Regions from separate parts of the Pseudoalteromonas sp. 4NS20-0020 genome, predicted to be linked through region 2. Evidence: predicted binding sites of a transcription regulator. Region 2 holds the regulator's gene; each other region holds the start of a gene.
The links. Region 2 encodes FliA, which starts transcription of late flagellar genes. Its sites were predicted from a motif close to CTAAAGNTNNNNNNNNNNNNGCCGATA; they were not measured.

Region 1 (10,161 bases), on a different contig from region 2:
CCTTGTAATATAGATATTTCAACTCGGCGATTCCGGCGTCGGTCTTCATTTGTCTCGTTAGGCACAAGCGGCCGAGTTTCAGCTCGCCCTACAACCATCATTCGTGTTTTATCAAACCCTTGAACTGTTTGCAATTCGCTAGCAACAGCCACTGCACGCTTAGAAGACAAATCCCAGTTATTTACGTATAACTCGTTTGATACCTGAAAATCATCTGTATGCCCTGATACTGTAATTTCACCTGGTACGTCTTTTAAAAGTTCGCCAATGTCTTGAATAATCGGTTTAAACTTAGGTTGTAAAAAAGCACTGCCCGAAGGAAACGAGCCATTTTCTCTAATACGAATAATAATTTGCTGACCTAATGATTCAAGTTCTATTGCACCATCTATTATTTGCCTTTCTAACTGCTGCGCTATTTTTTTAACCAGCTCATTTGTTTGCTCTTGATCTGCAGCGGATATTGCTTGTTCTGATGACTGCTCTTGTGAGGTACTTCTAGATTCACCGCCACGTTTATCGCCTCGCTGTTCTTGCCTGCCGCCCGCTGAACTTTCATCACCAGCCTGAAACTCTAGCATTTGCTGGGTCATTTCAACGGTTTGCTGTTGAATAGTTTCAATTGGTGTAGGCTCTGGCTTACCTGGAGTAAATTCCATAGCGATAACCGATGTCCCTTTTGGGATATCTTTAACTTCAATTTTATTTTGCACACCAAAAGCAAACTTCATTGAACCTGCAATTTGTTTAAATTTAAGTACATCCATTTCTGAGAATGCCAATAAGAGTACAAAAAAGCACATCAATAGCGACATTAAATCAGCAAATGTACCCATCCAAGCAGGCAAACCGGGTGGTGGGCATTTGCACTCTTCATCAGACATGGTTACTCCTCGGTATCAACTTTACGCTTAGACTCAGCCAAGTAGTTTTTCAAAATACCTTCAATAACTTTGGGGTTTTGACCATCTTGAATTCCTAAAATAGCATCGAGAATCAAACGCTGATTCATCGCTTCTTCGTCTTTACGCAGCTCAAGTTTTACCTGAATAGGAATTGCTACTACATTCGCCAAAAATGCACCATACAGAGTGGTCAATAGTGCCACGGCCATTGCAGGTCCAATAGCTTTGGGGTCGTCCATGTTTGATAACATGGCAACTAGGCCTATCAATGTACCAATCATTCCCATTGCGGGAGCTATGTCGGCAAGTGCTTTAAATAAGCCAGCACCTAGTTCATGACGGGTCGTGGTTAGGGAAATATCCTTTTGAAGTGTAGCGCGCACAACATCTGCGTCATGACCATCAACAAGCATGTCAACGCCTTTACGCATAAATGGATTTGGAATTTCAGCTTCTTCGAGTGCTAAAAAGCCACCTTTACGAGCAGAATCCGCAAGCTCTACTGCTTTTTCTATTAACTCTTCAGGCGACTCAATTTTAAACATGAATGCCTTACCAACCACCTTACCTATCCCTAAAAACTGAGACATAGTGAAGTTTGATAAAACAATAAACAGCGAGCCACCAAATACAATTACACTTGAAGGCGCATCGGCAAACATGCCCATTTCACCGCTACTACTCATAAACATAGACATGACAATTAAGCCTATTGCGCCTAGGATCCCTATTATGGTTGCTAAATCCACATTTCCTCCAGAGATTTCATGTTTAAATGCCTTATCATAAACTTTTTATTATTAACTGCTTATCGGCAACATACTGAATTGCTTAAGTCATTTTTGTAAATAAACATAAAAGTTATATTTATTATTTTATATCAAGTTAGGCGCACTGCCTAATTATCGAGTTTTCCTGACTAATAGCACTGATTAACACGCGATTAATCGCTCTAAATGTAAAAAACTCATATCATCCTTTGACCTAGTTTAGCATTCCCCCTAAAATTGGCTCCTAAATTTATCATGTAAGCTGAAATAAAGATGGCGACTAAAAAACCTGAAAACTTAAGTTTCGAAAAAGCACTAGAAGAATTATCAACAATTGTTAGTGAAATGGAACAAGGTGATTTATCGCTTGAACAATCATTAAAGCAGTTCGAGCGTGGTATTGCACTCGCTGGTGCGTCATCTGAAAAACTACAGCAAGCAGAACAAAAAGTATCTATTTTAATGGGTAATAGCGAAAAGTCAGCACTTACAAACTTTAATAATGATATGGAATAGTTGTGAGCATAAAAGACTATATTGAACGTGCTCAAATAGATGTAGCTACTACACTCAATAGCTACTTTGAACAACCGCTCGATAGCGATAAAACAATAAAAGAAGCCACTCATTACAGCTTATTTAATGGTGGAAAAAGGCTGCGCCCTTTTTTGGTGTACGCTGTTGGTGAAATGCTAGGCGCTAAAAAAAGTGACTTAGACGTTTTGGCTGCAGCCATAGAATGCATTCATAGTTATTCATTAGTACATGACGACCTACCAGCTATGGATGATGACGATTTACGCCGCGGCTACCCCACTTGCCATATTGTGTATGGCGAAGCGCAAGCCATTTTAGCGGGTGATGCATTACAAACTCTCGCCTTTGAACTTATAGCCACACATAACTTTAATTGCTCAGCGCAATCACAAGTAAAAATGATTGCTGCACTTGCACATGCATCAGGTATTGAAGGGATGGTTGCAGGACAAGGTTTAGACATTGCCGCAACTGACAAAGTTGTTTCTGTACAAGAGCTTGAGCGCATCCATAAGTTAAAAACCGGTGCACTAATTAACTGTGCTATAACACTAGGTGCACTGTGCAGTGAAAAAGCAGATGAACAAACTTTAGAAAACTTGAGCGTTTTTGGGTATGCTATAGGGCTGGCATTTCAAGTACACGACGATATTTTAGACGTGGAAGGTGACACCTTTATACTAGGTAAACCACAAGGCTCAGATATAGAAGCGAATAAAGCGACATACCCGGCGTTATTAGGTATGCTAGGCGCTAAAGAAAAGGCGCAAAATTTAATAACACAAGCCCACGAAGCGTTAGCACTTATTGATGCAGATACTACGCTTCTTGCGTCGCTGGCAAATTACCTTATTGAACGTGACCACTAGTCACAGTTTAAGCGTATTGCAAATAGCACTGACATTATTACTTAACATTCGTTGTTCACTCCCATTTGAAAGCGAATGTGATCGAAGGATATAAAAAAGCCATGACACTTGATAGTAGCAAGTATCCATTACTTAACTTGGTTGATAAACCAGCTCAATTACGAGACTTAGCGCAAGATAAACTTCCCGAGTTTAGCAATGAGCTACGTGAGTATTTACTTAACTCTGTATCGCAAAGTAGCGGTCATTTAGCGTCTGGTTTAGGCACAGTTGAGCTTACAGTTGCACTTCATTATGTATATAACACACCAGAAGATCGTGTAGTGTGGGATGTTGGGCATCAAGCCTACCCGCATAAGATCTTAACGGGTCGCCGCGACCAAATGCATACTATTCGCCAAAAGGATGGTCTGCACCCATTCCCATTTAGAGATGAAAGTGACTACGACACATTCAGTGTTGGCCATTCTAGCACCTCAATTTCTGCAGCTTTGGGCATGTCAATTGCTGCGCAAAAAGAAGGCGCAGGGCGTAAAACGGTTGCAGTTATTGGTGATGGCGCTATTACTGCGGGTATGGCATTTGAGGCGATGAACCATTTAGGCGATGTAAAATCAGACATGCTTATTATTCTAAATGATAACGAAATGTCGATTTCAGAAAACGTTGGCGCATTAACCAACCACTTTGCGCGTATTCTATCTGGTAGCTTTTACACCAACATTCGCGAAGGAAGTAAAAAGTTACTGTCTGGCGTACCGCCTGTTAAAGAGCTTGCCAGCAGAATGGAAGAGCATCTTAAAGGCATGGTTATCCCTGGTACGTTTTTTGAAGAACTTGGCTTAAATTATATTGGCCCAATTGATGGGCACGATGTAAACATGCTGGTTGATACATTGCGTAATATGCGTAATTTAAAAGGCCCACAACTTCTTCATATAAAAACGCAAAAAGGTAAGGGTTACAAGCCAGCTGAAGCCGACCCTATTGGTTACCACGGCGTCCCTAAGTTTGATCCAAACACATCTAGCTTGCCTAAATCAAAACCGGGCGCCCCTACATTTTCAAAAGTATTTGGCGACTGGCTATGCGACATGGCGCAGCAAGATGATAAATTAATGGCTATCACTCCTGCCATGCGTGAAGGCTCGGGCATGGTGCGGTTTTCAAAAGAACATGCTGATAAGTATTTTGACGTCGCGATTGCTGAACAACATGCCGTAACTCTAGCCGCAGGTTTTGCATGTGAAGGCTTAAAGCCTGTTGTTGCTATCTATTCAAGCTTTTTACAGCGCGCATACGATCAGCTCATTCACGATGTTGCATTACAAAACCTCCCTGTATTATTTGCTATTGACCGAGCAGGTATTGTTGGTGCCGATGGCGAAACACATCAAGGCGCATACGATCTCAGCTTTATGCGTTGTATACCTAATATGGTTATTATGGCACCTAGCGATACTAATGAATGCCGCCAAATGTTGTACACCGGTTACAAAGCTAATTGCCCGGTTGCTGTTCGTTACCCTCGCGGAAGCGCTGGTACGGCAGATATTCAGAGCGATATGCAACTTTTCGAAATTGGTAAAGCAAATACAATAAAAGAAGGTTCAAAGATTGCCATTTTGTCATTTGGTACATTGCTTGAAAACGCACAACTTGCTGCAAATGAACTTAATGCAACGCTTGTTAACATGCGCTTTATAAAGCCACTTGATACTTCACTGTTAAACGACATTATTAAAAATCATGATGTCATTGTTACACTTGAAGATCATGCCATTGCCGGTGGTGCAGGCTCTGCGGTTAACGAATACTTAGCCAGCCAGCAGGCCAATGTTAAAATACTTAACTTAGGTATTCCTGATGAGTTTATTAAGCACGGCACGCAAGACGAAATGCACGATGAAATGGGCTTAGGCGAGCAAGGTATTTTAAGTTCAATAAGGTCATTTACTGCTTAGTTAATTATTTTAACTGTTTATAAAAAGGAGCCTGTTGGCTCCTTTTTCGTTTTTATCATTATTTTTTGCATCCAATTTAACTTTTAAGCCGTTATTGCTGTGAGGTTAACATGTAAATAATCAGTGCTGCTTAGTCTGTGCTTTATAAGCAAGCCCTTTATTTACCTAAATTTAATGGAATATTTAAAAGGTAAAAATGATGAATAATGCTAATTTAACAACTCATACAGCACAAAAAAACACATTGAAACACACGCTTAGTTTTTCAGCGTTAACACTTGCAGTATTAATCGGCATTACAGGCTGTAGCTCAGACGATGGTAAAAACGGCGTAGATGGTATTGCAGGCACCGACGGACAAAATGGTACCGATGGAACAAATGGCAACCCAGGCTTTGCATCAGCCACATTTATTTTGGCAAACAATGGAGAAACTAACACGGGTACCATTGATTTAATTGACCAAAGCGCTTCTAAATTAAAAACTTTTAACACAACAGCTAACGAAGGCGCCGCTTTTGATAGCTTAGGTAATTTATTACAAGCAAGCGACAGCGAAAGTGGCAGTATTAAAACTATCTGTCAGCTTGCTAACCGTGCTGATGGCAGCAGCTATGATGCAAATACTGATCGCGAAATAACAGGTGCTAACACTACGCTCGTAAACCCTAAAGGAATTGCCGTAGCACAAAAAAGTGGCCTTATTTTTATTGCTGACTTTGGCGCGATGCAGGTAACGACTTTTGGCGCTACAGCCGCAGGTAACGCAATGCCTTTAGGCACAACCATAACAGAAGCTGCACCGTGGGATGTTGATTATGATGAAACAAATGACCGTCTTTATGTAGCACTTACAAATGGTGATGTAGCCGTTTACGATAATTTTGTTGGTGGTGAATTTGCCGCTATGCCAAGTCGTACAATTACCCCTAGCAATAATGATGGTACGCAAATATCTGTAAATATTCATGGCATTGTTTATGATTCAAATACTAATAAACTTATTTTATCTGATGTAGGCAGTGCCTCAGATGCAACCGATGGTTCGTTATTTGTAATCAATAATGCATCAACCGCAGACGGCTTAGTGAGCGTTGCACGCAGTATTGCCGGCCCAGCAACAATGCTTGGTAACCCGGTTGATATTAGCCTTGAAGGGAGTGACTTGCGTGTAGCCGAAAAATCAAATGATGCTGTTCTTGTATTTAGCAATATTTTTTCAGGTGAAAGCGGCGATATTACTCCAGACTTAGTCACTTCAACTATTAAACCTGAGTCAATTACTAAAGTGGGTATGCAAAATGTAATGGCTGACATTTCAGATAGTGATGCCGCTAATATGGCGCTTTTAGGAGTTGCCGTTAGCAGTAACCCGGGTACTACAGGTGAAACAACGGGGCAAATTAGTCGATTAAGCTCTCAACTTAGCACAGAAGTTGGCAACTATAATGCGGGTCAAACTATCGAGAGTGTAACTTTTGATAAAGCGGGTAATAGCTATACAACGTTCGATAACAGTACAACTTCTATTGGCGGTATTGTCATTTCAAATAAAGTGGCAATAAACAGAGATGGGCAAACGTATAATACAAACCAAGACAGTGTTATTACAGGGGCAAATACAGGCCTTATATCTCCTAAAGGTCTTGATGTAGCTTCTGATAGCGGTATGATTTTAGTTGCAGAAAATAATGCAGATACACCAAGTATCTCAATATTTTCAACGTGTACCACAGGAGATGCAAGCCCATTAATGACGCTTACTTTTGCTAACGGTGCGCGTCCTTGGGATGTTGATTACGATGCAAACACTGACCGTGCTTTTGTCGCACTCACAAATGGCACCGTTGCTGTATTCGACGAAGTCAAAAGCAAGCTTATGGCCGGAAATGCAAATATTGCTGTTGAAGACAGACTTATAACACCTGCTAATGCTGGAACCGCGGTAGAAGCGCCAAGCAATATACATGGCATCGATTACGACTCGCTTAGTGGCTCGTTAATTCTCTCTGATGTGGGTAGCGCCGCGGTTGCTGACGATGGAAAAGTATATGTATTAAATAACGTGGCAATGGCATCGGGGTTGGTAAACATCAGCACCACGATTAGCGGCCCAAATACCCTACTGGGTAACCCTGTTGATATTATGTATACCGGGACAGATTTATACGTAGCTGAAAAATCAAATAATGTAGTTATGCGTTTTAATAATATTTTAAGTATTACCGGAGGCGACATTAGCGCCGATGCAAGCACTGCATTTACGGCACCTGAGTCAGTTGCAATATTACCAGCTTGGCTTAATCAATAGCGTTAACCTCACCATACCTGACCAATCACTTTGGTCAGGTATTATCGCATCCACACTTTTATATCGGCCAAACCATTTTTCTGTAGCATACCCAGTTGCTGCTCTACATTAGAGTTTTGTTCAAACTCAAATGCATCTAGCTGCTCGTCGAAAGTAATATGCGCTACACCGTCTCCACCGCGTTTTTTAACTTGATGAAGCGAAATGTCAGCTAAATTAATAGAGGTTTCCCAACTAATTACTTGCCCACCAAGTAAGGGTAATGGGTAGAAAGACCAACCAATTGAGGCTGTTATATTTGTCATATTTCCGTTAGGTAATTGGAAAGAATACTCTGCAATCGCTTTACAAAGCTCTGAAGAGTAACTGTCTATTTTATTGCACTTAAAATCACGTAAAAGTAATAAAAACTCATCGCCACTCCAGCGCGCTACATAGTCAGAGCCCTGCGTACGCGAGTTTAATAGCGCAGCCATTTGCTGCAAACAGCTGTCACCTGCAATTGGACCAAAGGCATCATTTATACGGCTAAAGTTATCTAAATTAATAATAACCAGTACAAGTGATTTCCCTTGAGCCTGTAATGACTGTGAATTACGTTGAAAATGCTCAATATCTTTTGGTAATTGATCAAACAAGAAACGACGGCTACGCAAACCTGTAAGCTCATCAGAGTGGCTTACAAGTTTAAGTTGTGAGTTAACTTGCCCAAGCTTATCATTCGCTTGTCGAAGCTCTAACGTACGCTCTGTAATTAAACCTTCAAGCACTTCTTGTTTTCTGCGCTCTTGCGCTTTAAGCACCCAAAATACTAAGTAAAGAAGTAAAATAAAGCCACTGGTGATCAGTAATCTAAAGTAAATCGTTTCATCAAACCGCTCTGGCACAATAAACTCATACTCTACGTATTGCGCCTTTGACCAATCTTCACCTTGGCGTTTTGCCTCTAACTGAAATAAAAATGCCCCAGCTGGTAAGTTGGTATAAATAGCCTCGCGGCGCGTGTTTGCATAACGCCAATCATTGTCCAAACCACTTAACTGATACCTAAACTCAATACTGTTTGGCGCATAATAGTCTATCGCCGTATAGGTTAGTGTTATGTCTCGCTCGTCAGTTTCTAAAGTCGGCTTTTTACCTAGCGCAGCCGTTGTTAAATTACGCTCAGGAGTTGTAATTGTTTCAATAGTTGGTTTTAACGACAGCACCCCAAATAGCTCTACATTTTTAGGTATCTCAACAACACCTTGTAGGCTCGGATACCACATTGAGCTGCCCATATTGACAACTGCATCATGGCCTAAACCACTACAACACTGGTTAGCTTTGCCATCAAGCTGGCGATCGAATGACGAAATCACCTCTTCTACTTTTAAACTTTCTATGTTTGTTTTGAACTGCTCCGCTGGCATTCTGTAAACACCTTTCATGGTGCTCACCCACACGTTATTTAATTTTTCGTCGTACTCTAAGCTAAATATAGAGCCATACGGTAACCCATTTGCGGCATCAAGCTGTCGCCATTGGCCCTGCGTGCTTCGGTAAAATAATCCATCATTAAGCGAGCCTATTAAAATACCCACGCCATCAATATGCAAAACACTTGTAATATAAGCACTTTCAAGTGAAGTTTGATCCCCGACCTTTTCGATACCGCGATCAGTAAAGTAATACGCACCTTTACTGGTACCTATGACACCAAAGTTTCCTTTGTCTAAAACATAAGTTATAAATTTGCTGCCTAAAAAGGCGTTATAAGCAAAGGGAGTTAAACCTGCAAAGTTGAGCCTGTAGAGCCCACGGCCGGTGCCAATCCAAAACCCACCTTTACTAGAGCGACTTATAGCAAAAACGGGATTATCACGCAGTGCACGCCCAGGCACACTAAAGAGTTTATCGTCTTCGTATACGAACAACCCTCGCCCTGTGGCGATGTATACGCGCTCTCCATCAAACTGTAAATCGTGTACTGAGGCACGCCCATACTGACTACTTGGAATTAAATTAATATAACTTTTATTCAAGTCAAAATAACCAACACCACTTTTATTAGCGACCCATAATTTACCATCTGGAGCTTGGCTCAGCGCCATAACCGCTTCAGTCATTTGTGAAACAGCAGCGTGCCTTTCTACTCGCCCTTCGTGAGCAAGCCACAACCCTTCACTGAAGCTTGCTAACCAAATATTATTTTTATCATCTCTAAAAATATCAGCAAACCAAATACTTTGATCTAGCTGGCTCGGTTCAACCCATTGCCATTGGCTGGATTTATCTCTGAATAACAAGCGCCCATAGGTGGAAATCCATAAACCACCATCGCTGTCACTCATAAATTTATACACTGCAGAGTTATTCGCGTTGGGTAATGGAAAGGGCCTTAACTCGTCGTCTAAATCTAAAAAGTAAGCGCCTAGCTCCGAAGCTAAATATAAATTCCCATTTAAAAATGCAAGATCATGAACGATCGTTTGAGCTAAACGCTCGGGTAACGATATTTTAGCAGTAAGCTCTAAACGCAGTTTGGCAAAATCGGAGGAGTTTTTAGTTAAGCGTAACAAGTGACGATCGTTTACAAGCCAAATACCTTCTGGCGAAAGCGCCATTTGGCTCACTGAACCCACTATTTGAGTTATAACGGTTGCATTAGCCGTTGGTAAAATAGCTTTAGATTGACCGCGTAAGTTAACTTGACCACGACCAACGTAATATAACCCGTTTGCGGCTATCCAAGTGCCCCCTTTGGAGTCTTCTAGAATATCCCTTACAGGGCCTTTAATGTTAAATGCCTGCGCTGCAAAGGTC
Region 2 (10,161 bases):
ATGTGCCATTGGCAAAAATAATAAATTAGCTAACCCCACACCATAAATCGTTGCAATAAAGGCTGTTGCAACTCCAGCGCCAAGCAATTGTGGATCGGTAATAAAAGACATAGCCTGAATAAGTCCAAGAACAGCTCCTAAAATACCGATGGTAGGGCTATAACCGCCCATTGCTTCGTATACACGTGCAGCTTCAAGCAAACGCTCACGCTCCAACATTAAATCTATTTCAAGCGTATCACGTAGCCTCTGCTCTGAGCCTCCATCAACAAGTAAACTCAGCCCTTTTGCGGCATATACATCTGAGTGTGTTAGGGCCTCATCCTCTAATGCCAAATACCCCTCTTGTCTCGCTTTATGAGACCAACGTTTAACTTGCTCAATTGCATCATCAATATTGTAATTGGGAGTCACAAATACCCAGTGACTCATTCTAAGCATTTTTTTAAAGGTACTAGCAGACGTTTGCAGCATTACAGCGCCTACGGTCCCACCTAGTACTATAATAAGCGCAGGACCATTAAAAAGTGCGGCAATCACACCACCTTCTAGATGATAGCCAATTGCTATTGCACTTAGTGCAACTATTAACCCAAGTACGGAGAGCTTATCCACAACCGGTTTCACTTTTTATCCGCGTTGCAATATCGTCAAGCGCTAAACTCTCACTTGAAAGTCCCGCATTAGCAACAGCTTGTGGCATACCATAAACAACACAGCTTTTTTCATCTTGTGCCCAAATAGTGGCGCCAGTTTGTTTTAACATTCTTGCGCCATCTCTACCATCAGCCCCCATGCCGGTTAAAATAATAGCTAAAACATCTCCCTGATAAGCTTTTGCAATACTTGCAAATGTAACGTCAACACTGGGCTTATAAGTGATTCGCTCGCTATTGTCTTCAAAAACGCGCAATGTTTTAGAACCACCTCGACCTTCAACCATCATTTGTTGCCCGCCAGGAGCCAAATAGGCAGTTCCGGGGTCAAGACGATCACCTTGCTGTGCTTCTTTTACTTTTATTTTGCACAATCCATTTAAACGAGCTGCAAATGCCGGTGTAAAAGCAGCAGGCATATGCTGGATAAGTAAAATAGGATGCGGAAAATTAGCGGGTAATTGCGTAAGCACATTTTGTAAAGCAACAGGACCACCAGTAGATGTACCGATAGCCACAAGCTTGTATTGCTTGCCACTTGCACGAGTTGGTACGTTGTTTTGTGTTTTTGTTAATGTCGATGCGGTTGTTGAACGCTGAAAACTTCTATCTGGTTGCCTGATTGAAGACGCAGTATTACTGATTTTATCAGGCACAGAGCGTGCCGCTGGTTTCTGGTGTGTTATTGGCTTAAAGGCTCTAGGAATACGCTTATTACCAATTTCTTTGACTTTAGCTTGAAGGAGCTTTATCGCATCTTCATTATTACGTGCAATATCTTCAAACTTTTTAGGTAAAAAATCCATCGCTCCAGCATCAAGCGCATCAAGTGTTGCTGTTGCGCCAGCACGGGTTAAAGAGGAAAACATTAATATTGGCGTGGGGTTACTTGCCATTATCTCTTTAACAGCACTGATACCATCAAGCACAGGCATTTCTACATCCATCGTGATCATATCAGGACGAAGCTGAGCCGTTTTTTCTACAGCCTCTCTGCCATTAATGGCAAAACCAATAACTTGTATGTCGCTGTCTTGTTCAAGGATTTCGCTTACTCTACGACGAAAAAAGCTCGAATCATCAACAACTAAAACTTTTACGGCCATTTAGCTCTCTTATTAAATTTATACGTAGGCACACATATTATGTGTACCTACTTTATGATTTAGCCAGCGTAGTGTTTTAACATATTTGGAACATCTAAAATTAGTGCAATTCCACCATCTGATGTAATAGTTGCGCCTGCCATACCTGGAGTACCCTGCAAAAGAGCATCAAGAGGTTTAATTACAACTTCTTCTTGACCTATTAAAGAATCAACTACAAAACCAACCTGCTGAGTACCTATTTGAACAATAACAACATGACCTTGCGCTTTGCGCTGAGTACGATCTGCTCCTTTAACTAACCAATGCTCAAGATAAAATAGCGGTATCGCTTTCTTACGTACAATAATTGTTAATTGACCATCAACAACATTTGTTTTGGTTAGATCTAAATGGAATATTTCGCTTACACCTGCTAATGGTAATGCAAATGTTTGTTCGCCAACTACAACCATCAAGGTTGGTAATATCGCAAGTGTTAACGGTACTTTTATTTCTAAAATTGTACCAACACCTAGCTCTGACTGAATACTCACTGAGCCATTAAGTTGAGTGATTTTAGTTTTTACAACATCCATTCCCACACCACGGCCTGAGATGTCAGAGATCTCTTCTTTGGTCGAAAATCCTGGTGCAAATATTAAGTTGTAGGCTTCAGTATCCGATAAACGGCTCGCCTGGTCGTGATCTAAAACGCCTTTACTGATTGCTATTTTTTTGAGCTTTTCAGCATCCATACCCGCACCATCATCTTTGATAGTTAACAAGATATGGTCGCCTTCTTGAGACGCTGAAAGCGTTACATTACCCGTTCTAGGTTTGCCTGCTGCTTCACGAGCTGCTGGCATCTCTATTCCGTGGTCAACTGAGTTTCTAACTAAGTGAACAAGCGGGTCTGCAAGTGCCTCAACCAAGTTTTTATCTAAATCAGTTTCTTCACCAACAAGCTGTAAACTAATGTCTTTATTTAAGCTTCGTGCTAAGTCACGAACAACGCGAGGGAAGCGGCCAAATACCTTTTTAATTGGCTGCATTCGCGTTTGCATTACTGCGCCTTGGATATCAGCCGTCACAACATCTAAGTTAGAAATGGCTTTGCCCATTGCTTCACTTTCTGAGTTAGTGGCTAAACTTACCAATCTGTTACGAACAAGTACAAGCTCACCCACCATATTCATTATTTGGTCTAGGCGTTTTGTGTCAACTCGGACTGTTGTTTCTGCTTGCGGAGGAGCAGGCTTTTTCACAGCTGCAGGCGCTGGAGCTGGAGCTGCTTTTTCTGCAGGCTTTTGCACTGGTTTTGGCGCAGCGGCTTTCACAGGTTCAGGCTTTTTAACAGGCTCACTTACCTTAGCGACAGGTTTAGCAGCGGGCTTCGGCTCTGAAGCTGCAGGGCTCTCTATTGATTTAGGGGCACCTGATCCATGAAGTTCGTCAAGCAATGCTTCAAACTCATCATCGCTAATTTCATCATCGCTAGAATCACTTGCAGGTGAATGTGTTGAAGGCGTTGCAGAACTTTCTGCAGAATTATTACTTGCTGTTTGCTCTTTTACAGGCTCACTGGCCGCAACTGCACCAAAGCTTCCAACGCCATGAAGTTCATCAAGTAAGTTGTCAAACTCATCATCTGTAATGTCTCCACTGACATCACTACTACTGGACGCGCTTTCAGATACTGGGCTTTGACCTTTTCCATGTAATTCGTCTAGTAAGTTTTCAAATTCATCTTCTGTTATTTCGTCAATCTGAGTTTCATCATCGCTTTGTTCAACTGTTCCACCGCTAAATAGCTCGTCAAATGCAAACGGATCTTCTTCATCAGTTCCTGAGGCTTCCTCGGTAACTGGGGCATCAATAACCTCGGCTTGAGGTTCTTCAGTTGAATCAACTGGTGAGTCACCAGCAAGCTCTTCTTCTGTTGGAGGTAAACCTAGTTTATGAAGGGTTTCAAGAAGTTCGGGATCGGCGGGTTCTGGTTTGTCACGATTTTGAATGGTGGCAAACATCTCGTTAATCGTATCGAGAGCTTGTAAAATTACGTCCATCAATTCCGAATTAACCGTTCGTACGCCTTGCCTAAGCAGATCGAACACATTCTCTGCGCCATGACATGCGTCAACGAGCTCGGTCATAGCTAAAAACCCAGCACCACCTTTTACAGTGTGAAACCCTCTAAATATGGCATTGAGTAATTCGGTGTCCTCTGGATTGTTTTCCAGCTCAACTAACTGTTCAGATAAAAGCTCTAGGATTTCTCCTGCCTCTACAAGAAAGTCTTGTAAAATATCTTCATCGACTTCAAACATGCAGTTACTCTCCTCTTAGAAGCCCAAACTTGATAAAAGATCATCGACTTCATCTTGATCAGATACAACATCATTACGTGATTCTTTATCAATAATAGGGCCTTCTGGACCTGCTAAAGTTTGTTCGTCTAATGGTTCATTTGTTTTTTGTTGTTCTATTTTTTCGGCTTTACTTTCGCTTTGATCAGCGAAGGCTGTCAAAAGATGAATTAAGCTTTCTTCAACTTCTCTAACAAGCTCAATAACTCGGCGAATAACTTGTCCGGTTAAATCTTGATAGTCTTGTGCCATAAGTACATTAGTCATCAAACTTTGCAGCTCATCGGTTTTATGATGAGAATTGTTCATAAACTTATCAATGCTGTGGCATAACGATTTAAACTCCCCTAACTCAATCTCTCGATTCATTAGGCGATCCCATGTCGGTTTGATATGAGATATTTCGTCTGCCAACTGTTGAGCAATTGGTAGGCTAGCCTCAACTGCATCCATTGTTTTATTCGCGGCATTTTCTGTCATTTCTATAACATAATTGAGCCGTTTTTTTGCATCTGGAATAGCATCGGTAGTTAAGTCAGATAAGCGAGTGTCTAGCTCAAAGCTTTTTAAAGCTTCATGCAATTGACGGGTTAACTTTCCAACCTCAGCAAATATTTCAGATTGCTCCTTAGAAGCGGTATCTAAAATTAACTGATTGGCTTTGTCTTGCTCACCGTTTTCTAGAAAAACAACGAGCTGACGAGCTTGTTCTAAAGTTATTTGAGGCGCAGCAAGTGCTGACATAAGCCTCTCCCCCTATCATTAGCCTAAACGTTCAAATACTTTTTCTAATTTAGTTTTGAGTGTTCCAGCAGTAAATGGCTTAACGATATAACCATTAACACCTGCCTGTGCTGCCGCTATAATTTGTTCTTTTTTAGCTTCAGCCGTTACCATCAATACTGGAATGTGTTTAAGCTTATCATCCGCACGTATTGCTCTTAGTAGGTCTATACCCTGCATTCCTGGCATATTCCAATCGGTAACAACAAAATCAAATACTTGATTTTGTAGCATCGGCAAAGCGGTTGACCCATCGTCTGCTTCTTGAACATTAGTGAAACCTAAGTCACGCAACAGATTTTTAATAATACGTCTCATTGTTGAAAAATCGTCAACAACCAGAATTTTCATGTTTTTATCCAAAACATCCCCCAGTGAGGTCTTAACCTTGTTTACTTACTACTAATTTATCCAGTCATTGATTTTAGCTTTAAGCTTAATCATCGCCTGACCATGTATTTGACTTACACGCGATTCACTTACATCGAGTATATGCCCTATTTCTTTTAAATTCATTTCATCGTTATAGTACAAAGACAGCACCATTGCATCACGTTCTGGTAAAGATTTTATTGCACCTAATAAAGACTCGTTAAACCGCTCATTTTTAACATTATTAAACGGTTTGTCTAGCGCTAAATCTTGGCCCACTGGACTGATGGCATCTTCATCAACACCAAGGTCTTCAATACCGAGTACTTTACTTGCATTTACATCGTTTAAGATATGATGGTACTCATTTAACGAAATTTCAAGTTTTTCAGCAACTTCTATATCTGTCGGCTCACGGTTTAAGCTTTTTTCTAAAAATGCAATTGTTTCGGCCACCAAACGGCTTTTACGATGTACTGAACGGGGTGCCCAATCGCCACGTCGCATCTCGTCAAGCATTGCCCCACGAATACGAATCCCCGCAAAAGTTTCAAAGCTAGCCCCTTTGGTTGCATCAAAACTTTTAGATGCTTCAATCAGACCTATCATTCCTGATTGTATTAAATCGTCCAGCTGCACGCTGGCTGGTAAACGCGCTATAAGATGACATGCCACTTTTTTGACAAGTGATGCATGTTTTTCAACAATCACATTTAAATTTTGTGCTGATTGATATCCCATAACTTTATTCACCAATGTTGTCATAATTAGCCGTTTACTAGTTTCTCTATGAAAAACTCCAGATGACCTGATGGTTGATTAGGTATTGGCCATTTAACTGCTTTTGTTGCTAACGCTTGAAACGCAAGTGCCGCCGGCGAATTAGGAAAAAGCTCTACAATAACTTTTTGGCGACGCGTTGCTTTGCGCATATTTTCGTCGTAGGGAACCGTTGCGACCAGGTCCATTGATACATCTAAAAAACGATCGGTCACTTTGGAAAGTTTAGCAAATAACTCTTGCCCTTCACGCATACTACGGACCATATTTGCAACAATTTTAAATTTGTATACACCATGCTCGCGACTCAACACTTTAATGAGCGCGTAAGCATCTGTAATCGATGTGGGCTCGTCGCATACAACAACCATGACGTCTTGTGCCGCGCGAGAAAAACTCAGCACCATGTCTGAAATACCTGCGGCTGTATCGACAATTAAAATATCAAATTCTGTATTTAATTCACTAAAAGCCCGTATAAGTCCCGCGTGCTCTGAAGGCGACAATTCAACCATACTTTGAGAGCCTGATGTTGCGGGTACAATCTTTATACCTGCGGGGCCTTCAACTAAAATTTCATCAAGTTCACATTCACCAGATAAAACATGTGATAAGTTACGTTCAACACGTAGTCCTAGCATAACGTCACAGTTTGCTAAGCCTAAATCGGCATCAAGAACCAACACTCTGTTACCTTGCTGGCCTAATGCAATTGCAGTATTCAGAGAAACATTTGTTTTTCCTACTCCACCTTTACCGCCAGTGACAGCGATAACTTTTACGCCGTTGTTATTGTTTTGACTCATTTTGCGCAGGCCACTTGCTTGATCTAATACTGTGTTAATCATACATCCCTACTGTGCTTGGCGCCACTGCTTGGTGCCTTGAATGTTGTGCTTTTGCTCTTTTTAAATAGAGTTGCTCAGCCTTTTTAACTAGTTTTTCAGCATTTGCAACTCGAATATCTTCTGGTACTCGTTGACCGTTAGTAAGATACCCTATTGGAAGGCGATTTTGAATCGCTATACTAATAATCTCACCTAAACTTAAAGATTCGTCTAATTTGGTGAATATACAACCACTTAACTGCACTTTTTTAAAGTGCCTAACGGTTTCTTGCAACACATGTATTTGCGATGTTGCGCTGAGCACTAAATAACTGCGAATATCAACACGCTGATTACGCATTAGCGTATTAAGTTGCTCTGTTAAGCGCAAGTCGCGTTGGCTCATACCCGCAGTATCAATTAATACTAGTCGTTTATTTCGTAAATGATATAAAACTTCAGCTAATTCATTAGCATCTTTAACTTGCTTTACACCACAACCTATAATTCGGCCATAAGTGGCGAGTTGCTCATAAGCACCAATTCTGTATGTGTCTGTTGTGATTAAAGCGACTTTGTCTGCACCGTATTTTTGTGCGCCAAGCGCAGCTAATTTAGCAACGGTTGTTGTTTTGCCAACACCCGTTGGGCCGACTAAGGCGTATACACCGCCTTGACGTAAAATCTCGTTGTTGGTTGTCTGCATCTGATCTTCAACCATTGTTAAAAGTGCTTTCCAACCTTGCTGGCGAGATACATCGTCAGGTACAAAGCACGCCATTTGCTCAGCAACATCTTTATCTATTCCCATACCGACTAAACGATCAATCATGCATGCACGAGTAGGATCGCGTCTTGCCATGTCTTGTTGCATAAGCCCTGACACTTGATGTTCTAACAATTGACGAATGGCATTCATTTCGTCACGCATTGACGAAATTTGCTCACTTTCAGTATGCTTAGTTTCTTGGCGAGGTGTCACTGGACTGTCAAGATCATCAAAACCACTTTCTAAATCATCAAATCCAAGGCTGTCTGCTTGTGTTTGCGGACGCGCTGAAGCTTGACGTTCATTAGTGAATATAGGACGAGGACGCTGCTCTTGAACTGGCTCTTGGTAGTTGTCTGTAGTATCAATACCTGATTGAGAAAACATAGAAGCCAATTCTGCAGAACGAGGGCGTGGGGCTTGACGCTCTAATAATGCCTGAAGACTATCGGCTACTTTCGCTTGTGGCTCTGGTTTAGCGCGAAGAGGCTCTGGTTTTACAAAATTATGCACTGGCTGTGTTTTTATTGAGCTTTGTGCTGGAGCGCTAAGTGCCTGCTCTTTTTTAGGGGCTGCTTTGTCATAATCTACTGCTGCTACAATTTCTACACCGTTAGCTAGTTTTTTATTTGACATAATAACCGCATCAACACCTAATTCGTCTTTAACTTCTTTAAGTACTGTGCGCATATCTTTAGCAAAAAAACGTTTTATTTTCATGATTCAACCCCTTTAAAATCTTATTGTTGGCCAACAGAGCTGACTATCTTGATCTGTCTTTCATCTGGTACCTCTTGATAAGACATCACCCTTAAACCTGGGATGGTGTACTTAACAAAACGAGATAACACAGTGCGTAACATTCCCGACGTTAGCAATATTGAAGGTTCACCGGACATTTCTTGATTTTGATGCGCTTCATTTAGTGACACTTGAAGTCGCTCTGCAAGTCCTGGCTCTATACCGGCACCTTCGTCGCCTGCATTTTGTAGTGACTGATGCAACATCTGTTCCAACTCAGGCGCCAAGGTTATGACAGGGATTTCTGAAGACATGCCTACAGCGTCTTGAACGATTAATCGACGTAATGAAATACGTACTGCAGCCGTTAGCACATCAGGGTCTTGGCTACGTGGCCCATACTCAACAAGCGTTTGTACAATTGAACGCATGTCGCGAATTGCAACCCCTTCATTAAGTAAGTTTTGTAGTACTTTTACAATCACAGTTAACGGTAATACGTCAGGAACTAAACCTTCAACTAAGCGAGGGTGACTTTTACCTAACATATCTAATAAGTTCTGTACTTCCTCGTGGCCTAACAGCAGTGCTGCACTGTTTGTGAGTAACTGGCTAATATGTGTAGCCACAACTGTGGCTGAATCTACCACGGTATAACCTAGCGATTGTGCTTCGTCTTTTTGATCTGGTTTTATCCATACCGCATCAAGTCCAAAAGCAGGGTCTTTAGTTTCAACCCCTTTAATTGGCCCAAATACTTGACCAGGGTTTATCGCCAGTTCATCACCATGCTTGAGTTCACCTTCACCTGTAGATACCCCCATAAGCGTAATTCTGTATGCATTAGGGTCAAGCTCTAAGTTATCGCGAATGTGTACGGGTGGGACTAAAAAGCCCAGCTCTTGAGAAAGCTTTTTACGTACTCCCTTAATACGATTTAGTAGTTCTCCGCCTTGAGATTGGTCAACCAAAGGAATTAACCTGTACCCTACCTCTAATCCAATTACATCTACTTGCTGAACATCATCCCAACCCAGTTCTTTTTGTTCTTGTTTATTGGCAACGCCCGTACCAGCAGCTCCATTTGCAGCAGCTTCAGCCTCTGCTGCAGCGACTTTAAGTTTACTTTGTTGAGTGTAATAAGCTAAATAACCTAATAATGCGCCTAGGCTTAAAAATGCTAAATGAGGCATGCCCGGTACTAAGCCCATGGTAATTAAGATGCCAGAGGCTATAAATAATGACTTCTCGTTGCCAAGTTGTTTCTTAAACTGGTCGCCCATATTGAGTGACTCGTTTTGGCGTGTTACTACAATCGCTGTACCAATCGATAGTAACAGTGAGGGAAGCTGAGCCACTAGGCCATCACCAATCGTAAGCAGTGTGTAAACTTCCATAGCTTGGCCAAAACTTAAATCGTGCTGGATCATGCCAACAAATAAACCACCAACAATGTTGATAATTAAAATGACGATACCAGCAATAGCATCACCTTTTACAAACTTACTTGCACCATCCATTGAACCATAAAAATCGGCCTCGCGGGTTACTTCTTCTCGGCGATCCCGCGCTTGCTCGGCACTAATAAACCCAGCGTTTAAATCAGCATCAATTGCCATTTGTTTACCAGGCATTGCATCAAGTGTAAAACGTGCAGATACCTCAGAAATACGCCCTGCACCTTTTGTGATTACTACAAAGTTAATAATAATCAGAATTAAAAACACCACTAAACCAACAGCATAATTACCGCCAATAACAACAGAGCCAAAGGCTTCT
Region 3 (10,161 bases), on a different contig from region 2:
CCACTTAAGCATTAATAACGGTAAACCAAGTACTGAATATCAACGCATGGCTGAGCTAAGCCAAGATATTCCGGGCCTTATTTTACTCACAGCAACGCCTGATCAACTAGGCCATAGCAGTCACTTTGCGCGTTTACAATTGCTCGACCCAGACCGTTTTTACGACTACGACGTATTCAAAGAAGAAGAAGCCAATTACAAAGATGTAGCGCAAGCGGCAAACCAGTTATTGCAAGATCAAGCTCTTGACGACAATGCAAAAACAACGCTAATTGAGCTATTAAAAGAAACCGACATTACCGTCATTCTTGAAAAAGCGCAGCAAGGTGATTTACCAGCGCGTAAAGAAATACTTAACATGCTACTCGACAGACACGGTACTGGCCGTATATTGTTCAGAAATAGCCGCAGTGGCATTGATGGCTACCCAAGTCGTAAATTGCATGCCTATCCAATGGCATTACCAAAGCAATACAAAACGGCCATGTCGGTATTAGGTAACATGAGTGGAATTCAAAACGCTGAACTGAGCGCGCATCGTGCTCTTTTTCCTGAAAAAATATTCCAAGAGTTTGAAGGTGAAAGCGCAAGCTGGGGGGCCTTTGACCCTCGCGTAGATTGGTTAATCGAAACACTTAAAACGCTTAAACACGAAAAAGTACTCCTTATTTGTGCCAAAGCCGAAACGGCTATTAGCCTTGAACAAATACTGCGTGAACGTGAAGCGATTAAAGCCTCGGTTTTCCACGAAGGTATGTCGATTATAGAGCGTGACCGCGCGGCTGCCTTTTTTGCAGACGAATACGATAACGCACAAATATTATTGTGTTCAGAAATTGGCTCAGAAGGTCGTAACTTTCAGTTCTCACATCACCTAGTGTTATTTGATTTACCATTAAACCCAGATTTACTAGAACAACGAATTGGTCGATTAGACCGTATAGGGCAAACACAAGATGTAAACATTCACGTGCCATACTTTGAAAACACGGCGCAAGAGGTGTTACTGCGTTGGTACAACGAAGGCCTTGATGCGTTTGAAACCACATCAACGACTGGCCAGCTATTGTATAAAGAATTTCGTGATGACTTACTCGAGTTTATTTCAGCCCATAACTGTGATGAAGACGAACTTGACCCACTCCTTGAGCAAGTAGCTCAGCAAAATACTTTGCTACGTAAAAAAATGGAAAGTGGACGAGATCGTTTATTAGAACTGCACTCATCGGGACAAGGCGCTGCCGACTCATTAGTTGCTGATATTGAAAAGCTCGACAACCAGTTTGAGCTGCCCAGCTACATGATTAACGTGTTCGACACCTTTGGTGTAAGCCAAGAAGACAAAGGCGAAAATACAATTATATTAAAGCCTACAGAGCATATGTTAAGCGCGTCATTTCCATCGCTTAAAGATGACGGCATGACAGTGACATTTGACCGTGATACTGCACTTTCACAAGAAGATGTACATTTTATCAGTTGGGATCATCCAATGGTGCAAGGCACGATGGATATGATTTGTGATGATGACTTTGGTAGCGCATCGGTTGCTTTACTCAAAAACAAAAAACTTCCTGCGGGCACCTTTTTTGTTGAGCTTATTTTTGTAGCCGAAGCAATGGCGCCTAAAGCATTACAAGTGGGTCGCTTTTTACCCCCAACGCCTATTCGTATATTGCTTGATAAAGCCAGTAATAACTTAGGCGAAAACGTCGCATTTGACGGGTTTAACCAACAGCTTTCAGCCGTTGGTCGTCAAACAGCAAGTAAACTTGCGGGTGCGCTTCAAAGCGCAATTCACCCTATGATCACAACTGCAAAAGACATGGCACAAGAAAAACTCGAGGTTATTCGTTCACAGTCGCTAGCTAAAATGCAAACGTCTCTTAGCGAAGAACAAGAGCGATTAAGCGCGCTTAAGCAAATTAACCCTAATATTCGCCAAGAAGAAATTACCTTTTACGATAAGCAACGCACCGAGCTAACTGCACACATTGAAAAGGCGCAGTTACAACTAGATGCAATTCGCTTAATCGTGGTTTCTCACTAAGATTTTGAGCTTTTAGTTGTTAGTAAAAATTGCAAACAACAGCAGCTAAGTAAAGCGTGGTATTTATACCGCGCTTTTTTATATTCAAAAAAGTATATAAATTAGAAGCCTTCGTACAGGCTATCAATGTTTTCCTTGAGCCTTTGCCCTTGCTACCCTAAAATAGCGTCCTTCAAAATCATTAAGGTCGGCCGTGTTAGTTAATTACAATCCCCCAATGAACCCGTATTTAACCATACTTTTTCAAGACGACGACTTGCTCATTGTTAATAAACCCAGCGAATTATTGACCGTACCGGGTAAAGATCCTAAGCATGCCGACAGCTTGATTAACCGCGTTAATCGCGTGTTTCCAACCGCACGAATTGTTCATCGTCTTGATATGGCAACGTCTGGCATACTCTGCCTTGCTATGAATAAAGCTGCACACCGACATTTAAGCATGCAATTTCAAGATCGCGAAACCGCTAAGCGTTATATAGCTCGCGTTTTTGGTAAGCTTGAACAAGACAATGGCTCGGTTGATTTACCCCTTATTTGCGACTGGCCTAATCGCCCAAAGCAAATGGTAGATCATGAAAATGGCAAGCCATCACTCACTCATTTCAAAGTACTTGAACGAGAAGAAAACGCCACACGCGTAGAGCTCACTCCAATTACGGGGCGTTCACATCAATTGCGCGTACACATGCTAAGCCTTGGCCACCCTATTTTAGGTGACCGACTCTATGCTCATAAAGAGGCGCTTGCAGCCGCACCGCGTTTACAACTCCACGCACAAATGTTGCAACTAAAACACCCTGTCACCGAACAAGTAATGACCTTTGAAGCAGAACCCGAGTTTTAATGGGCTCAATTACTTAGGAAAAATTAAACTTTTAAACAAGCATGCCGATACCTAACTAATGACGACTGGTTGAGCGTGTTATGGTGTTTTTGCAATTATTTAAAAAGGTTCTGTGTTACATGGCGTTTAGCTGTGTAGCCCTTTTAGCACTCTGTACAACGGCTGCAGAACATATTGCCCCGCCTTCTTTATCAAGTATTGAAAATAGCGATATTAAACGCCTTTTACCTACCGACGAAGTAAAAACAATGCTAGCAGGTGAAACTGAATTTTTAAGTTTACGTAGTGAATACATGAGCGCTGATTTTAGAGGGATTGTATTACTTATTCCCGATTGGCAATCAGCCCCTACCAACAATGCTGGAATGAGTTACTTACGCAAAGAGCTTAACAATTTAGGCTACACCACCTATGCGATGGCCACCCCTGATATTGATTGGCAAGCGAGTAAAATAGCTGAGCCTGCTGCAGAAATAGCACCAAGTGCCGCCACTGAAACAGAGAGTCAAGCCAACAGTGAGTCAGATCAGCCTAATGCTTCAAGTAAAAATGAAGCGCCTCATCATGTGGATACCATTGAAGCCATCAGCGACGAAATACTCGATAACTACAAACTAAATTTACTTGCTCGCTACAAAGCGCTTTACCAAACCGCGATGCAAGAACCCACAAATATCGTTGTAATTGCGCAAGGCACCAGCGCAGGGGTGTTAACTGAGTACTATGCAGACTTTCCACAAGAGCGTATTGATGCGTTTATTAGTTTAAGTAGCTATCTGCCCAATGCAAAGCGCAATAAAAGCTTAAGCCAAACAACGTCTCTTGTTACGCCTGCACTTTTAGATATTTATTACGCCAGCGACAACCGCGATATTTTAATTAACTTAAAAAATCGCCAGCGCTGGGTTAACCGAAACGCCAAGTTTGACTACCGCCAGCGCCAGTTATTTGGGCTTCGTGATCAACCTCAACAACATGCTCGGCTAACAAAAGAAATAGACGGCTTTTTACGCCGCCTTTTTTAAATACTCATAGGCTGCTTGAATGTCTTGGCTTTTTTTAACCGCCAATTCCATCATATGTTTTGGTAAACCTTGCGATACTAATTTATCAGGGTGATGTTGCGCCATTAACTTTCGGTACGCTACTTTTACTTCCCGCTCGGTTGCCCCATCGTTAAGTCCTAAAAGCCCAAGCGCTTGCGCACGATTCATATTATTGTTGGGGGGTACATGGTGCCCTGAGCCTTCTTTATAACTGCTACTTTGCCCTTGCTGCTGTTGGTAACGCTGTTGCTGTTTTCTAAAGTTAAATTCAGCTTGATAGCGTTTAAGTACAAACGCAAAATGAGTTTTAGAAATACCTAACTGCTTGCTTACTTCACTTAATAACTGCTTTTCTTGCTCAGCTAAAACGCCATCAGAAAACGCCATTTGAATTTGTATTTCTAAAAATAATTGCAGTAAGTCATGACGCTTAGCAAAGCGTTCTTTAAAATCATAGACAGTTTCTTTTAATGAAAAGTCGCTTTGTTTACCCGCTTGAAAAGCATGCTGTGCTTCACGGCGCTCTTCGCCTTTCAAACCCATTTCGTCCATAAATAAGCTAGCGGCTTTAATGTGTACCTCGCTTACTCGGCCATTAGACTTTGCAATATGCCCCATCACTGCAAAGCAGCTTGAAAAGAATAGCGCTTGACGCTCGTGGACATCATCACCATTAAATAAACTTGAAAAACCACCCGCCTTATCAAAATTATTTTTTAAGCTTTTATCAAATAAATGACCAAGGTATAACCCTAAAATAGCACCAAAAATTTTGCCAAACATAAAACCAAAACAAAATCCGAGTATTTTTCCCCACATGTAAACGACTACTCCTATTAATTATGTGTCGGCTTACGCCAAGCGCTCATTTAATGCCGTTAAACGCGCTGGTGTGCCTATGTCATCCCAATTACCAATATAAAGCTCGGTAGACACTAAATGCTTACTTAATTTTTCTCGTAATAACGGCCCAAGCGGACGAATGCCCGGCTCTAAACCATTAAAAAAGTCAGCCTGATAACGACTAATACCCGAAAACGTATATTTTTGACTATCTGGCGATAAGTGGCTCAATGTAAAATCCCCATCGAGATTATGTGGGGGATTTTCAATAAGCACCAAATGTGCCTCACCTGGTTGCAAATGTAATTGCATAAGCGAGCTTACATCGTAATCGGTAAATACGTCGCCATTTATCACAATAAACGACTCCCCCAATAAAGGAAGTGCTTGAATAATACCACCCGCGGTTTCAAGGCCGCCTTCAACTTCTTGGCTATAAACAATATTTACACCAAATTGACTGCCATCTTTAAAGTACGCTTTAATTTTATCACCCTGCCATGCAAGGTTTATCACTATGTCGGTAATGCCAGCAGCCTTTAAGTTATTAACATGGTGCTCTATGAGTGGTTTATTTTGCACTTTAAGCATAGGTTTAGGCATAGCTTGAGTGAGCGGCATCATGCGCTGCCCACGCCCTGCGGCTAAAATCATGGCTTTCATAAATTTACCTGCTCTAATCTTTTAGTCACTTTTGGCACTATCGTATTTTTAACCCATTCACTGAGTGCATTAAGTTCAGGATAGCGTTCAGCAACATCTACAATATATTCAAGGGTAGGCAAAATATTAGCTAAATAACCTGTCTTGCCGTCACGCAAATACAGGCGACAAAATATACCGGCGGCTTTTAAATGACGCTGTAAACCCGTTAAGTCAAACCAAACCTTAAATTCTTCAAACGAAGTATTACTGACTAAGCCTTCGCGTTTAAACTCGTTATATCCAAATGCTAATAGCTGAGCGAGTTCATTATTAGGGAGCTTAAAATAGCAATCGCGTAACAACGAAACTAAATCGTAACAAAGTGGCCCTCGTACGGTGTCTTGGTAATCAATTATTGCCCACTGAGAATCGCTGTGCATAATATTACGGCTGTGGTAGTCGCGATGAACTGTGACCGTGGGTTGTTCAAGCATGGTTTGAGTGAGTAGATCGCAGCTCGACTCCCACATTTTAAGTTGGTTTGTATCAACGTTTTCAGCAATAAACTCTTTTACTAACCATTGGCTGAATATCGACAATTCAAGCGCTATAAAGTCTTTACCATAGGCCTGCATACCTGAAGCCTCAGGCGTTTTTGCCCACTTGGCTGATAAACTTATTAACTGTGTGTAGTAGTCGGTTCTATTTGCATCATTAAGCATGTCGGCTAAGTGTGTGCTGCCTAAATCAGTTAAAATAAAAAAGCCTTGTTGTTCATCACTTTTAATAATATGCGGTAACAAAAAACCCTGGTCAGTAAAAACTTGATTCAAAGATAAATACGGTGCGTTATTGACCTTTTGTGGATCGGAGTCCATTACAATAAAGCGCTGATTATTAATTGTTAAGCGAAAATACCGCCTAAAACTCGCATCTCCGGTTATCGCCTCAAGGGTATCTGGCTGTTTGCCAAAGTGGGTCGTTATGAAGTGTTGTAAATTATCAAAGCGTGTCATTTTATAAGATATCTATTTTTAACTAAGTTAATTAGGTCAATTACTGTATTTGCCATTATTTTCCTTTATTATGTGTAAATTATATTTATACACACAGTATTAGGGTCAATAAATGAGCAAAACCTGGGGCATTTTGATGCTAAGCGTAGTTAGCGCACCATCGCTTGCCGAAACTGAACTGACACACAAACTTTGTGGCACTTCAATGCAAACCAGAGCTTGGCAACCGCTACCTGGCGTAAAACTCGGTAATGTTGACATTAAAGCTGATGATGTAGAACTCCTTGGTACTCAAAGCGCCGAATTTACCGGCAATGTTGATATTAACACCGTTAATATGAGTTTGTCCGCACAAACTGCATTGATAGACAAGCAACGTGGTTTACTTAATGCCACAGGTCCTATTGTATATCGCGATGCTGTTAGTAACGTAAATAGCTCAGGGTTAAATGCCGATTTAAATAATTCAGAAATTAGCCTGTTAGGTGCTGATTACAAGCTAACAGAACAACAAGGTAAAGGCGGTGCTGAAAAGCTCACTATAAATGATTCTGGCTTAGTACTGATGAATGCAAGCTTTACTGCTTGTCCGGGCGAAACCCCAGCTTGGGAAATTGAAGCCGACGAGATTAATTTATCTCGCGAAGAAGGTTGGGGCGAAACTCACAATGCCATACTTCGAATTTTAAATACCCCTGTTTTGTATTTACCTTATTTTACTTTCCCATTAGACGAGCGCCGTAAATCGGGATTACTCACGCCTAGTATCTCAAGCTCAGACAAGTATGGCTTAGAAACCATTACTCCTTATTATTGGAATATTGCGCCTAACTTAGATGCCACCATCACGCCGCGTTATATGGCTAACAAGGGTTTGCAATTAAAAACAGAGCTTAGATATTTAACCAAGCAACATGAAGGCCTAGTGGGTATAGAATACCTAAACAAAGACGACTCAGAGCCAGCGCTTGGTGAGCGCTACATGTTTCATTGGCAGCAAAAAAGTTACTTAAACGAAAATTGGCGAGCAAGTGTTGACGTTACCAATGTAAGCGACGATAACTACATTACTGATTTAGAATCAAGTTATGCGAGTAAAACCGACACCCAACTTTATCGTACCGGCGTACTGACTCATTTAGGAGACACATGGCGGACCGATATAAAAGTTCAAAACTTTGAGGTGCTGGGTGATCACTTAGAGTCGTACACTGCTATCCCACAAATTAATTTCACACAAACAGCACCATGGAAATTTGATCATTTTGATTTTAGCGTGTCTGGTGAGTTGAGCCATTTTACCAACAGCTCTGCAATTATAGATCAAGCAACTCGAGTTCATATTGAGCCAAAAGCACGGTTTGATTACGACCAATACGCATGGTCATTTTTATCTGAAGTAAGCTTATTACAAACAAATTACGATCAACAAGGTGACCTATCTGGCACACAGTTTAAGCAAAGCGTATCGCGTACTTTGCCAAAAGTACGTTTATATTCACAGCTTAATTTTGAGCGCGATACTTCCTACCTTGTCCAAGACGGTATTCAAACACTAGAGCCGCAAATACAGTATTTATATACGCCTAATAAGGATCAGTCTGATATTGGTTTATACGATACAACCAAATTACAAGACGATTATTACGGCTTATTTAGAGACACACGCTTTTCTGGTGTTGATAGAATAGCCGCCGCAAACCAGTTTACGCTCGGTGCAACAACGCGCTTATTTGATAAAAAACAAGAAGAGATTTTTAACTTTAGTGCCGGACAAATATTTTATTTATCTGATGATGCCAAGCCAACCGAGCAAAGCTTAAACTCAGATACCAATTACAATGCATTATTTGCAGCGCAAACCATGGTACATTGGCATCGTCGTTGGTATTTTTCTGCGGGTATACAGTACAACACTGATAGCAAACAAATGATTCAATCAAATGCCACTTTAGATTACAAAGGTGATAATAATCAGCTAGTGCAATTGAACCATCGCTATGCAAATGATGTCTCAGGAAATACAATCGAGCAAACAGGTGTGTTTACAAGTATTCCAATAAGTGACGAATGGCAGTTTATTGCAAGCTATCATCGCGACCTTGAAAACAACCGAAGTGTCGAAATATTAAGTGGATTGCAGTATGAATCGTGCTGTTGGGCGTTTCAAATTACTGGTCACCGCCAAATCGAAACTGATTTAAATCAGTCAATAGGTACAGAGCAAGCCACCTTTGATTCAGGTATTAGTTTTAATTTTGTACTAAAAGGACTGGGAAGTAAAAGCCGCTATGATGCACAAAAACTATTACAACAAGGTATTTTTGGCTATCGTAGACCGTATTTTCTTAATAACTAGTATCACAAACGTACTATTAGCAAGAGTAGTAAATAGAACATGACTTTAAAAAAATTATTAGTATCAACCGTTTTAAGTATCAGCCTGTGCCAAAATGCATTTGCTGAACCAGTAGAAATTGACAAAGTTGTTGGCATTGTAAACCAAGGTGTTATTTTACAAAGCGAAGTAAACTCCATTGTTGATCGCGTAAAAAAGCAAGCCCAAGAACAAGGTCAACAATTACCTAAAGACGAAACTTTACGTGTGCAAGCCATGGAGCGTTTAGTTAGCCAAGCACTGATGATGCAAATGGCTGAGCGCATGGGTTTACAAATTTCTGACAGCCAATTAGATCAAACGCTTGCTAACATTGCAAAAGAGCAAGGCGGTACAATTAGCGATTTACGACGTACGGTTGAAGCATCTGGCGATAGCTTTCAAGCATACCGTGAAGAAATACGTAAAGAGATCACAACACAACAAGTTACCCGTGCAAACGTTGACCGCCGCATTTATATTAGTGAGCAAGAAGTCGATAATTTATTAAAAATAATGGCTAGCCAAGGTCAAAGTGCGGAAGAGTATGATATTGGCCACATCCTGATCGATATTCCTAACGAAGCAACAGCAGATGAAATATCAGCGGCTAAAACCCGTGCTGATAAAGTTATTGAATTACTTAACGACGGCCAAGAATTTAAACGCATTGCAATTTCATCATCAAGCGGCTCAAAAGCACTTGAAGGCGGTCAATTAGGTTGGATGGGTATAAATGAGATGCCTTCTCTTTTCGCTGAAGCTGTAAAGAGTAAAAAGAAAGATGCTATCGTAGGGCCACTTCGCTCAGGTGCTGGCTTTCATATTATTAAAGTTCAAGATGTGCGTGGCCTACAAGTAGTTGAAACAACAGAAGTGCGCTCACGCCACATACTTATTGAACCTTCAATTATTCTAAGCGAAGAAAAAGCACGTAATATGCTTGCTGGTTTTGCTAAAGACCTACGTGCTGGCAACGCTGATTTTGGCGAGCTCGCTAAAGAATACTCTGAAGATCCAGGCTCTGCACTCAAAGGCGGTGAATACGATTGGACTGATCCAACTACCTATGTTCCTGCGTTTAGAGATACATTACTATCGCTCAAACAAGACGAGATTAGCGAGCCTTTTAGAACCCAGTTTGGTTGGCATATAGTACAGCTACTCGACAAACGTGTTGCTGATAAAACTGAGTTAGCAAAACGTAACCGCGCACATGGCATGCTATTTAACCGTAAATTTAAAGAAGAAAGCTTCAACTGGCAGCAAGAAATGCGCGAACAAGCCCATGTTGAAATTTTCCCTACAGACGAATAAATATGACCTTAAGAATAGCA

Region 1: the regulator FliA is predicted to act here: its motif matches at 1,715-1,741, upstream of pomA (flagellar motor protein PomA).
Region 3: the regulator FliA is predicted to act here: its motif matches at 2,921-2,947, upstream of AC27JL_RS11685 (DUF3530 family protein).

Annotation. Positions count from the first base shown of each region.
Region 1 covers NZ_BAAJMI010000004.1:4,822-14,982, forward strand. Annotated here, with positions in the region: gene AC27JL_RS10555 (flagellar motor protein MotB) at 1-884, opposite strand, end outside; gene pomA (flagellar motor protein PomA) at 887-1,654, opposite strand; gene AC27JL_RS10565 (exodeoxyribonuclease VII small subunit) at 1,949-2,191, shown strand; gene ispA ((2E,6E)-farnesyl diphosphate synthase) at 2,194-3,081, shown strand; gene dxs (1-deoxy-D-xylulose-5-phosphate synthase) at 3,183-5,045, shown strand; gene AC27JL_RS10580 (hypothetical protein) at 5,245-7,356, shown strand; gene AC27JL_RS10585 (diguanylate cyclase domain-containing protein) at 7,398-10,161, opposite strand, start outside.
Region 2 covers NZ_BAAJMI010000001.1:638,602-648,762, reverse strand. Annotated here, with positions in the region: gene AC27JL_RS02980 (flagellar motor protein) at 1-615, opposite strand, end outside; gene AC27JL_RS02975 (protein-glutamate methylesterase/protein-glutamine glutaminase) at 608-1,762, opposite strand; gene AC27JL_RS02970 (chemotaxis protein CheA) at 1,822-4,071, opposite strand; gene AC27JL_RS02965 (protein phosphatase CheZ) at 4,087-4,854, opposite strand; gene cheY (chemotaxis response regulator CheY) at 4,873-5,256, opposite strand; gene AC27JL_RS02955 (RNA polymerase sigma factor FliA) at 5,296-6,006, opposite strand; gene AC27JL_RS02950 (MinD/ParA family ATP-binding protein) at 6,033-6,893, opposite strand; gene flhF (flagellar biosynthesis GTPase FlhF) at 6,886-8,361, opposite strand; gene flhA (flagellar biosynthesis protein FlhA) at 8,382-10,161, opposite strand, start outside.
Region 3 covers NZ_BAAJMI010000004.1:236,594-246,754, forward strand. Annotated here, with positions in the region: gene rapA (RNA polymerase-associated protein RapA) at 1-2,050, shown strand, start outside; gene rluA (bifunctional tRNA pseudouridine(32) synthase/23S rRNA pseudouridine(746) synthase RluA) at 2,244-2,897, shown strand; gene AC27JL_RS11685 (DUF3530 family protein) at 3,017-3,922, shown strand; gene djlA (co-chaperone DjlA) at 3,905-4,762, opposite strand; gene murU (N-acetylmuramate alpha-1-phosphate uridylyltransferase MurU) at 4,796-5,449, opposite strand; gene AC27JL_RS11700 (aminoglycoside phosphotransferase family protein) at 5,446-6,447, opposite strand; gene lptD (LPS assembly protein LptD) at 6,560-8,806, shown strand; gene surA (peptidylprolyl isomerase SurA) at 8,846-10,141, shown strand; gene pdxA (4-hydroxythreonine-4-phosphate dehydrogenase PdxA) at 10,144-10,161, shown strand, end outside.